Regions from separate parts of the Pseudarthrobacter sp. NPDC092424 genome, predicted to be linked through region 1. Evidence: riboswitches for the same ligand, from Rfam matches in the RefSeq annotation. Region 1 holds a riboswitch; the other holds the start of a gene.
The links. Region 1 has a riboswitch for cyclic di-AMP ahead of ACIQCN_RS11025 (M23 family metallopeptidase). Riboswitches for the same ligand answer to the same signal wherever they lie in the genome.

Region 1 (5,586 bases):
AAAAGGGCTTCGGCTTCCTCGCCGGCGAAGACGGCCAGGAAGTCTTCCTGCCCAAATCGTCGCTCCCCGAGGGTGTCACCGAGCTGAAGGCCGGCACCCGGGTGGAGTTCGGCGTGGCGGACGGCCGCAAGGGCGCCCAGGCGCTGGGCCTGCGCGTGCTGGACAAGACGCCGTCCATCGCCAAGGCCAAGCGGCCCAGCGCACGGGACCTCGCACCCCTGGTCCAGGACCTGGTGTCCGTGCTGGACAACCTTTCCGGCACCCTCTCCAAGGGCAAGTACCCGGAAGGCAACAAGGGCAAGGCCATCGCTGCCGCCCTGCGTAAGGTTGCCGACGAGCTGGACGTCTAGGCGCAGATGAACCCGGAAGCTGATCAGCCCCAGGCGGCGCCGGCCAAGGCAGCTGCCAAGCGCCGCGCCGGTGTTCCCGTGTGGCGTACCGGGAGGCCGGACGCCTTCCTGGCCGCTGCCGTGGACACCGCCCGGACCGCCATCGAAGGCATCACGGACGCCAGGACCATCGGCGCGCACCTGGCCGCCAAGAGCGAGGGCGACCGGCTGGTCACCCACCTGTTCGAGTCGAAGCTCGCCGGTTACGCCGGCTGGCAGTGGTACGCCGTGCTCACCCGCAATTCGCGCTCAAAGGCCGTCACCGTGAACGAGCTTGGCCTGCTGCCGTCCGAGGACTCCATCCTCGCCCCGGAGTGGGTGCCGTGGGCCGAGCGCGTGCGTCCTGAGGACGCGCAGGAAGCGCAGCAAGCGGACGAGCGGGAACCTGTGGCGGAGGCAGCGGAGGAACCTGCCGCCCCGGTCACCGATGAGGCGGCGGACGACGACGGCACGGACGGCGGGGACACGGCGGACGACGACGGCACGGACGGCGGGGACACGGCGGACGACGACGGCACGGACGGCGGGGACGCCGTGCCTTAGCGGGCGCACCCCCAGTGCCCGAAGGACAGGGCGAAAGCTCCACGGGGAGAAAGGCGGCGCCAGGGATAAACCCGGGCGCCGCCGTCGTACTTAATCCGGACCGAACCCCGGCTGCTACTTGCGGAGGCGTTCCACGACGTAATCGATGCTGGCCAGCAGTGCGGTCACGTCCGCCGGTTCGATGGCCACGAACGTGGCGATCCGCAGCTGGTTGCGGCCCAGCTTGCGGTACGGCTCGGTGTCCACCACGCCGTTGGCGCGCAGGACCTTCGCCACCTGGGCGGCGTCCACGGAGTCGTCGAAGTCGATCGTCGCGATGACATTGGAACGCTCGTCCGGGTTGGTGACGAACGGCGTGGCGAAGTCCGAGGCCTCGGCCCAGGTGTAGATCCGGCCCGCGGAATCAGCGGTGCGCGAGGCGGCGAAGTCCAGGCCGCCGTTCCCGTTGAGCCACTGCACCTGCGCGTCCAGCGTCACCAGGGTGGACAGCGACGGGGTGTTGTACGTCTGGTTCAGGCGCGAGTTGTCGATGGCGGTCTGGAGGTCCAGGAAGTCAGGAATCCAGCGGCCGCTTGCCTTCACGCGGGCGGCGCGTTCCAGGGCGGCGGGGGAGAAGAGGCCCAGCCAGAGGCCGCCGTCGGAGGCGAAGTTCTTTTGGGGCGCGAAGTAGTAGACATCGCTTTCGGCCACGTCCACGTCCAGGCCGCCTGCGGCTGAGGTGGCGTCCACCAGCACCAGGGCGCCCTGGTCAGCACCGGCAACACGCTTGACCGGAGCGTAGACACCGGTGGAGGTCTCGTTCTGCGGCCAGGCGTACGCATCCACGCCCGCTTCCGCCTGCGGAGAGGGGCGGGTGCCGGGTTCGGACTTGATGATGGAGGACGCATCGAGGAACGGCGCCTTGTTGGTGGCGGCGGCAAACTTGGAGCCGAACTCGCCGAAGGACAGGTGCTGGGCCTTCTTCTCCACCAGGCCGAACGCGGCAACATCCCAGAAAGCCGTGGAACCGCCGACGCCGAGGACCACTTCGTACCCTTCCGGGGCGCGGAAGAATGCGCTCAGGCCTTCGCGGACGGAACCCACCAGGTTTTTGACGGGGGCCTGGCGGTGCGACGTGCCCAGGATGGACTTCGAGGCCGCGGACAATGCATCGATCTGTTCCTGGCGGACCTTCGAGGGGCCGGCGCCGAACCGTCCGTCCGCGGGCAGGAGGTCGGCGGGAATAGTGATGCTGTTGTCGCTCACAGGTGCTCCAGTTTCGGCATGGACGCGCATGGTCCGGGCGGATGGTTGGCCTGCGGCCGGCTGCGGTGGCTCAGGCCCTCCTTATTCTGCCTGAACGGGTGTTCCCGCAGGAACCGGATGCGTCATAGTCCAGCAATTGAGACAAGGCGCGATGCTGCCTTCGGCGACTATTCGGACAAATTCAAAACAGGCTAAGCTTTTCACCGGACTACGCCCGGCCGAAGGCGTTACGGTAGGACAACGCAAGGTACTGCGCTCGAGGAGCTGAGCTGGATGACGGATCTGATCGACACTACGGAGATGTACCTTCGCACGATTCTGGAGCTTGAGGAGGAGAACATCGTTGCCCTGCGCGCCCGGATTGCGGAGCGGCTGCGCCACTCGGGCCCCACGGTGTCCCAGACCATCGGTCGGATGGAACGCGATGGCCTGGTGGTGGTCTCCGGAGACAGGCACCTTGAACTCACCGAGACCGGGCGCAAACGGGCCACCGAAGTCATGCGCAAGCATCGGCTGGCCGAACGGCTCCTCGCGGACGTCATCGGCCTGGACTGGGCATACGTACACGATGAAGCCTGCCGTTGGGAACATGTCATGAGCGAGCGGGTGGAGCGGCGCATCTACGAGCTCCTCGACCATCCCACGGAGTCCCCTTACGGCAACCCCATTCCCGGGCTCGACGCCCTGGGCGGCCAGCCGGTGCAGGCCGGCGGTGGCGCTGCGCCGGCTGCCGATAGTGCTGTGAGCCTGCTCGAAGCGATGAAGGCCTACCAGCCCGCTTCCGCGGTGGTGGTCAGTCGGCTGGCCGAGCCCATCCAGGTGGAGCCGGAACTTCTCCTGCAGCTCGACGAGGGTGGAATCCGCCCCGGCGCCAAGGTGTCGCTTGAGCGGGTGGGGGACTACATTTCGGTGCGGGTGCCGGGGATCGAAGGCGCACTCGAGCTGCCGCCGGAAGTGGCCGCGCACGTCTTCGTTACCGTCGTTTAGGGTCCTCAGGGCCTTCGCCTCTTACCCCGGCGTGCCCGTTCCCACACGGTTATAACGGAATTGTTACTGCCGGGCTTAAGCCCGTATAGTTAAACCCAAGCGTTGATACACAAGCGTTACCTGATCCGGAGCCGAGCTCTGCCAGCGGATCAGGTGCACGAGTCATTTACTGGCAGAGGCGGGGGAACCACAACCGGCAGCGGGGGCTGCCTTGGGGTGAAGTCCGTCAGCAGCAAGCCTCTCCAGCAAATTCCTCCCGGGATAGCTCTGTGCAGAAGTTTGCTTACGGCGGACCGGGTCTTTGAACTCTCTGACCCGAATCCGACAGCTAACTTCGCAGGCTTTCCAGAGAGGAAACCTTCTTTTGAGCATGCAGACCTCCAGGGGCCGGCGCCGCGCTGCGGGCCCCTCACCGACCCCCCGGGTTGTGGAAGTCATCGCCGCGGAGCGCCCCCGCGATTTCCACCGGGAAGCCCGCCGCCGGCGCGGCCCCTTCCGGCAGATGACGGAGTTCGCCTCAGCGAGCGGTATCGGCCAGAAGGCCGGAATTGCCCTGGCAGCCACCGGGCTCGTCCTCACCGTGACGGTCCCCTCCACCAGCCCGGTAATGGCCACTGAGGCCTCGGACGTTGTTCCCGCGGTTGCCGTGCAGCCCGCACAGCAGCCTGAAATCTCCGCTGAGGCCGGGGCCCGTATTGATTTCAGCCGCTCCGCAGTGGTCACCAAGGCGGACCCGGACGGCAAGCTGAAGCAGCTCCTGAGCGCCCAGTCCGCCAGCGCAATCTCGCGCGCCGCTTCGGTGGGCAGCCTTGGTGCGCCCCTGGCCAACCTGACTATGGTGTCCCCGTTCGGCTACCGGGTGAGTCCCATCACGGGCGGCTACGGCGACTTCCACCGTGGCGAGGACTTCGCGGCCCAGTGCGGCACCTCCGTGCTCGCGGCGGCCACCGGCACCGTGACCTTCGTGGGCTGGCATGATTTCGGCGGCGGCAACCGGGTGGTCATCGACCACGGAAATGGCCTGGAGACAACGTACAACCACCTCTCCGGCTTCAACGTCCGGGAGGGCGAGACTGTGGGCCGCGGCGACGTAGTGGCATATAGCGGAACCACAGGGGCGTCCACGGGCTGCCACCTCCACTTCGAGGTCCAGGTCAACGGCGAGGTCGTCGACCCCACCGGCTGGCTCTAGTCAAAACTGAGGGTTTGCTCTCGCAACACTTTTAGGCCCCGTGACCTTAATGTGACATTGGTTATTAATTCCTGTAACGTCGTACACGCGTCAACTTTTCCGAAGTTGACGCTCTTGAGTGGATTGCCTAACTCTGCCACCGCTCAAGGTCCGTTCGCATTTCATCGTCTGGCAGGGGCGGGGGAACCAATTTCGGCCTTCTGTTTGTGGGAAGGCCTTGGGGTTAAGCCGTAAAAGCTTCCTTGGAAGCGCGCGGCCGGGTGACTCCCATCCGAATCCGACAGCTCACCTCGCAGGCATTGGGAGAGGCTACCTTTCGTGTCTTCACGTCGTAATTCTGCGCGCCACCGTGCACAAACGGTGCGCACCAACCCTTTGGGCTCCGTATCCAAGGCCGTCAGCGCCAATGCGGGGACCATGGGTCGCCAGGCCGCAGTCGCAGCAGCAGCTTCGGGCCTCATTCTGACCATGGGCCTGCCGGCCACCGCAGCGGACACCACCGCGGGCATTTCGGCCTCCACCGAGTCTGGAGCCCCGAATGCCGCCGTAATGGCAGCCCCCACCGCCACGGTTTCCTTCGAGCGCCCGGTGGTTAAGACCACCGCAGCTCCGGAGATCGAGCCGGTCGAGGTACAGTCCACCTCCGAGGAAGAAGAGTCCACCACGGGCTCCGCCGCCGACACTGCACTGTCTGCAGTTGCCGGTGCTTCCACCTCCGGCATTGCCGGTATTGCCTACACAGGCATTGGCCGCCCGTACGTCTGGGGCGGCACCTCTCCCAACGGCTGGGACTGCTCCGGCTTCACGCAGTGGGTCTATGCGCAGGCCGGCATCAGCATTCCCCGCGTCAACGCATGGTCCATCATGACCGCCACCGCTGCCCCCAAGCCGGGCGACTTGGTGGTCCAGAACGGCGGTGCCCACGTGGGCATCTACGTCGGCAACGGCATGATGGTCAGCGCGCTGAACCCCAGCCAGGGCACCCTGCTGCATGCCGTGGCCGCCACCGGTTCCTCGGTGTATTACACGCTCAACCCGTAGTTCAAGACGGCCCGCCCGCGGGCCCGGTTCAAACGCGTATTTCGCCAATCACCACATCCCCGTTTGGGACGTGCCGGGGTACCCCCAAGATCCCGGCACGTCAATAGCCCTGGGCTGTTCACAGCGGTCTTGAGGAAATCGAAAGAGAGAACATGACTACTCGTGCTACCGCACGGCACCGCGCCGAGG
Region 2 (5,586 bases), on a different contig from region 1:
TCCATTCGTGGTGTGATTTTCCTGCGGAGACCATGGCTCAATGATAGTTTCGAAGGATACCCAGAGCCCGTGACGACCATCCGCCGGGAGGCACAGTGAGTACTGTCAAAGACCGCATGGACAAATGGATCAAGCCGTACGCCGCCCTCTGGCTGACATTGATCGTAGGCGGCAGCCTTGTGGTGGCACTCGCGCTCCTCGGCGCGGAGGTCTACTCGAATGTGGTGGATGACGAAGGGCTCACCAACCTCGACATTCCGGCGCTGGAGTACTCGCAGACCCTCCGGAACCCGGAGCTGGACGCCTTCGTCACGGGCTTCACCAATATTGGCGGCGGGGTGGGGATGCCCATCCTGGCCAGCATCCTCACTGCCTGGTTAACCTTCCTGAGCAGGACATGGCGGCCGATTATCCTGGTGGGCGGTGCCGCGGCCGTCTCCATCTACGCCACCACCGTCGGCAAGCGCCTGGTAGGCCGGACGCGGCCCGACCACTCGGAAGCCGTCCCCCCGTTCGAGCACTCGCCGTCCTTCCCGAGCGGCCACACGTTAAACACGACGGTGGTCATCGGTGTGCTGCTGTACGTCCTGTGCCTGCAGTTCCATCAGCTCTGGGTGCGCGTTATGGCCATCACCGCGGGAGTGATTTTCATCATCGCCATGGGCCTGAGCCGGGTCTTCCTTGGCCACCACTGGCTCACGGACGTCACTGCCGGCTGGCTGCTGGGCGGTGCCTGGGTGGGCCTGGTGATCCTGGCCCACAGGCTCTTCCATCTGACAAGGCGCAAGGAACACGTGGGTCCCGCACCCACGTTCGACCACCCCGTGGTGCGGGACGTCGTGGCGGAGAAAATCCACGACCACATGCCCGAGCACCAGGGGGAGCGCGGAGCGGATGCGGGCCGGGGCCGCGGCCCGGGGGACCATCGTGCCGGGTGATAGTTTGGACCCATGCGCACTCTCGTTGTTGACCACCCCTTGGTCGCCCACAAGCTCACCGTCCTGAGGGACAAAAACACCCCCTCGCCGGTCTTCCGGCAGTTGACGGAGGAGCTGGTCACGCTGCTGGCGTACGAGGCCACCCGCGAGGTCCGCACCGAAGAAGTCACTATCGAGACCCCTGTCAGCACCACCGTGGGTACGGCTTTCACCAAGCCCACGCCGCTGGTGGTTCCGATCCTCCGCGCCGGCCTGGGGATGCTTGAGGGCATGACCAAACTGGTCCCCACGGCGGAGGTTGGCTTCCTGGGCATGGCCCGCGACGAGGAAACCTTGGACATCATCACCTACGCCGAGCGCCTGCCTGAGGACCTGACGGACCGCCAGATCTTCGTGCTGGACCCGATGCTTGCCACCGGCGGAACCCTCCGCGAGGCCATCAAGTTCCTGTTCAAGCGGGGCGCCTCTGACGTCACCTGCATCTGCCTGCTGGCCGCCCCGGAAGGCCTGGCCAAGCTCGAAGAGGAACTCTCCGGCGCTAACGTGACCATCGTGCTGGCCTCCATCGACGAGAAACTCAACGAAAAGTCCTACATCGTTCCGGGCCTGGGCGACGCCGGCGACCGCCTGTACGGCATCGCAGGTTAGCCGGCAGGACGGGTAACAGACCCCGCCCTGCCGGTCCCGGCCGGCGGGCCGGTCCTGCCTAGTACCAGTTGTTGGCGTAGTGGAAGTTCAGCGCGCCGCACGGTGACTGGTAGCGCTCCTTGATGTAGTCCAGGCCCCAGTTGATCTGCGTGCGGTAGTTGGTGAGGTAATCGGCTCCCGCGCTTGCCATCTTCTCGGCAGGCAGGGACTGCACGATGCCGTATGCGCCACTGCTGGAGTTGGTGGCCGTGGTCTTCCAGTCGGATTCCTTGGTCCACAGCGTCTTCAGGCACTGCATCTGGTCCGGCGCCCAGCCGTACGCCGCCAGCTGGCTGGCGGCGTAGGCCTGCGCGCCAGCGGGGTCGTTCACGGCGGCCGGCTTCGCAGCCTTGGCCTTCGCGGCAGCAGCCTTTTCGGCCGCGGCTTTGTCTGCGGCAGCCTTCGCAGCTGCAGCCTTCTCGGCGGCCGTCTTCGCGGCAGCAGCCTTCGTGGCGGCAGCCTTCTCAGCAGCGGCCGTCTTGGCGGCGGCTGCCTTGGCGGCGGCGGCTTCTGCCGCGGCGGACTGGAGCTCGCTCTTTTCGAGGGCCAGCTGCGCCTGCTGCTCAGCGGGGGAGAGCTGCGTGGCCGCGGGTTCCGTGGATGCAGCGCGGGTCATCGACTCCGTGGCCTGGCCCGCAGCGCCAACGCCCACCAGCAGCGCGCAGGATGCCGCCAGCACGGCAGCCCGGCGCCCCAATGCGGGGAAGGTGCCACGGCGGGAGCGCTTGGCCGCGCGGGCGGCTGCGCGGGTGGGAACGCCAGAATTTGGGCGCGGTTCTACCTGGAATTCAGACATGATGGATCGCCTCTCACACCTGCGGAGTTAGCTGTCGGGTTCGGATGAGGGCATCCGGCCGCACGGAACATTCACGTGCTGGCTTAACCCCAAGGGCCTGATAGCGTGCCCGGGACGGTGGGTCCCCCGCCTCTGCCATCGGTCTATCGGAGTCCGGGAAGCGGCAGAGCTCGGCGTCATCCGGACATGCGCCACGAACGGAAGCGCACCATTCGACGGTACAGGAGTTTCAGGCCGAAGTCACATTTTGGTAACAGAGATCACGACGGCGGCGCGTCGCCATTGCCTGCCGCCTCACCCGGACGTAATGGGCAGTCTGACTATGAAGCTCGTCCGGCCGGGCCGTGACTCGACGCTGACGGTGCCGCCGTGCGCTTCCACAATGGACTGTACGATCGACAGCCCCAGGCCGCTGGTCCCTTCGGCCGCCGCAGGGCCGCTTCGGTCGGAGGCGCCCTTCCGCGCCGCGTCTGCGCGGGCAAACCGGGCAAAGACCTTGTCCACGAACTCCGGGGGAATCCCGCCGCCGTCGTCCGTTACCGCAACCTCCGCGGCGCCGCCGGGAACCACCCTGACCCTCGTCTCCACGGTGGTGCCGGCAGGCGTGTGCTTGCGCGCGTTGGATAACAGGTTCATCAGCACCTGGCGAAGCTGTGCAGCATCGCCGGCAACGACCACGGGCTCCTCGGGCAGTTCCAGCCGCCAGTTGTGCCCCGGCGCCATGACCTTCTCGTCGCTGACACCTTCAATCACCAGCTGGGTCAGGTCCACGTCCGCCAGCTTCAGCGGCTGCCCCTCGTCCAGCCGGGCGAGCAGCAGCAGGTCCTCCACCAGCGCCGTCATGCGCTCGGACTGGCTTTGCACGCGGGCCAGTGACCGTTCGCCCTCAGGCGTGAAGTGCTCGGTCATGCGGAGCAGTTCGGTGTAGCCCCGGATCGCAGTCAGGGGAGTGCGCAGCTCGTGCGATGCGTCAGCTACGAACTGCCGCACCTTGGTTTCGCTGCGCTGCCGGGCCTGCAGCGCGTTGGCCACGTGGTCCAGCATGAGGTTCAGCGCGTGTCCCACGCTGCCTACTTCTGTTCCCGGATTGGCGTTCGACGGCGGCACCCGCACTGCCAGCGCGACCTCGCCCGCGTCCAGCGGGAGGCGGGAAACCCTGGTGGCCACCCCGGAAAGCTGCTCCAGCGGTTTCATCGTGCGGCGGATCAGCACCGTTCCGGCGAATCCCACGAGCAGCAGCCCGCCGAGCGACACGAAGAGGAAGGTCCATACGAGGGAGGCCAGCGTGCTTTCCTTGGCAGCGAGCGGCAGCCCGGTCACCAGGACGTCGTCAAACGATGTCTGCACGGCGACCAGCCGGTAGTTGCCGGTGGACAGCTTCCTGTCCACCGGTGCGGAGCCGGCCGCCAGCGCCTGGAGCGTCTCCTTGTCTTTCGCCGAAAGCGCTGACCGTGTGGTGTCCGGGGCCAGAAATCCTGCACTGCTGACCTGGCCGTCAACGATGCGCGCGTTCAGCGTCCCGACGCTCTGCCCCCGGGCATCCAGCGGGTCGCGCCCGTTGAAGCCACCCATGGGTGGCCGTCCCGGATCGTTGGACCGCTCCGCGGCCTGGGTCAGCTGGTCGTCAAGCTGGCGGGTCAGGAAGGTGTCCATGGAGGCGTAGCTGACTACCCCGACCGCGCCGCAGATCGTGATGAGCAGGGCCATGGCCAAAGCGGTGAGCCGGGTCCGGAGGTGCCAGGTGGCCGGCTTCAGCCAGTTCCGCGGCGCTCCGCTGGAGCCGGCAGGCCGTGAGGTGGCCGGCGGAGTTGGACCGGAGAATGCCATCTAGTCCGCCGGCTTGATGACGTAACCTGCACCCCGGACGGTGTGGATCATGGGCGGGTGCGCGGCATCGATCTTCTTGCGCAGGTACGAAATGTACAGCTCCACGATGTTGGCCTGGCCGCCGAAGTCGTAATTCCATACGCGGTCCAGGATCTGGGCTTTGCTGACCACGCGTCTCGGGTTCTCCATGAGGTACCGGAGCAGCTCGAACTGGGTTGCGGTGAGCTGGACGTCATCTCCGGCCCGGGTTACTTCGCGGGTATCGATGTTGAGGACCAGGTCTCCCACCACCAGCTCGGCCGTGTCCATGGCGGCCACTCCGGAGCGCTGCACCAGGCGGTGCAGGCGGAGCAGGACCTCCTCCATGCTGAACGGCTTGGTGACGTAGTCGTCGCCTCCGGCCGCGAGCCCAAGGATCCGGTCCTGGACGGCGTCCTTGGCGGTGAGGAACAGGGCCGGCACCTCAGGCGCGAAGGTACGGATCCTGCCCAGGAGCTCAACGCCGTCGAACCCTGGGAGCATGACGTCCAGCACCAGGACGTCGGGCCGGAACTCCTTGGCCAGTTTCACCGCCTGCGGACCGTCGGCAGCAACCGCCACGGACCAGCCGGCCATGCGCAGTCCCATGCTCATCAGCTCGGAAAGGCTGGGCTCGTCATCGACCACCAGGGCGCGGATCGGAGAGCCGTCCGGGTGGGAGAGTTGCGGAAGGTTGTTGGTCATGGAGTGCGAAGTGGCCATGGAGCAACTCTCCGATCTCTCGTTGTAGCCGGGCTTAGGGCAGCCTGTGCACCCGCTGTGAAGTTCAGCCTAACGACCTGAACGCCGTGTCCGGAGGTCGTCCGCACACTGTCGGCCTGGTGTCCGAATGCCGGTCCGGGTGGACAGCGAACCCGTGCAGGCAGGGCGATTTCACGCCCGTGCGGGAAAATGCATTAAAGACATCGTTTGTGGCAACCATCCGAATAAAGCGCTGGTATTGCGCGGGTTACGGACTGGTATTGGCATTTTGGTTGCTGTTACCGCCGAGTAACTGAATCGTGATTTGCGGCACATTAGTCCATTTCGTCTCATAATGCGGACGGTTTGGTCCATTGTTACTTGCAAGTTCGCATTGTTACGCGTCACACTTCCAATGTGAACAAGAACTCAACAGCACCTGCAGCCGCAGATTACTGGCACAGCGCACCTGCTGCCGCCGGGATGCGCTGTTGCCGAATGCACGCCTGACCTTCCCACCCTTTGAAGTTCTTAGGCATTCGCCCCACTAGCCCAGCGTCGGGCGCCCCTCCCCAGCATTGCGGGGACCTAGCATTCGAGCCGCGATGACGGCCATTC

Region 2: another riboswitch for cyclic di-AMP. It lies ahead of ACIQCN_RS10095 (hypothetical protein); the one in region 1 lies ahead of ACIQCN_RS11025 (M23 family metallopeptidase).

Annotation. Positions count from the first base shown of each region.
Region 1 covers NZ_JBIVQC010000006.1:145,006-150,591, reverse strand. Annotated here, with positions in the region: gene ACIQCN_RS11045 (cold-shock protein) at 1-350, shown strand, start outside; gene ACIQCN_RS11040 (DUF3027 domain-containing protein) at 357-932, shown strand; gene serC (phosphoserine transaminase) at 1,047-2,177, opposite strand; gene ACIQCN_RS11030 (metal-dependent transcriptional regulator) at 2,451-3,164, shown strand; cyclic di-AMP (ydaO/yuaA leader) riboswitch at 3,284-3,522, shown strand; gene ACIQCN_RS11025 (M23 family metallopeptidase) at 3,535-4,356, shown strand; cyclic di-AMP (ydaO/yuaA leader) riboswitch at 4,471-4,669, shown strand; gene ACIQCN_RS11020 (C40 family peptidase) at 4,774-5,397, shown strand; gene ACIQCN_RS11015 (NlpC/P60 family protein) at 5,550-5,586, shown strand, end outside.
Region 2 covers NZ_JBIVQC010000005.1:203,326-208,911, forward strand. Annotated here, with positions in the region: gene ACIQCN_RS10080 (nucleoside deaminase) at 1-34, opposite strand, end outside; gene ACIQCN_RS10085 (phosphatase PAP2 family protein) at 96-938, shown strand; gene upp (uracil phosphoribosyltransferase) at 951-1,586, shown strand; gene ACIQCN_RS10095 (hypothetical protein) at 1,645-2,421, opposite strand; cyclic di-AMP (ydaO/yuaA leader) riboswitch at 2,427-2,607, opposite strand; gene ACIQCN_RS10100 (sensor histidine kinase) at 2,716-4,248, opposite strand; gene ACIQCN_RS10105 (response regulator transcription factor) at 4,249-4,989, opposite strand.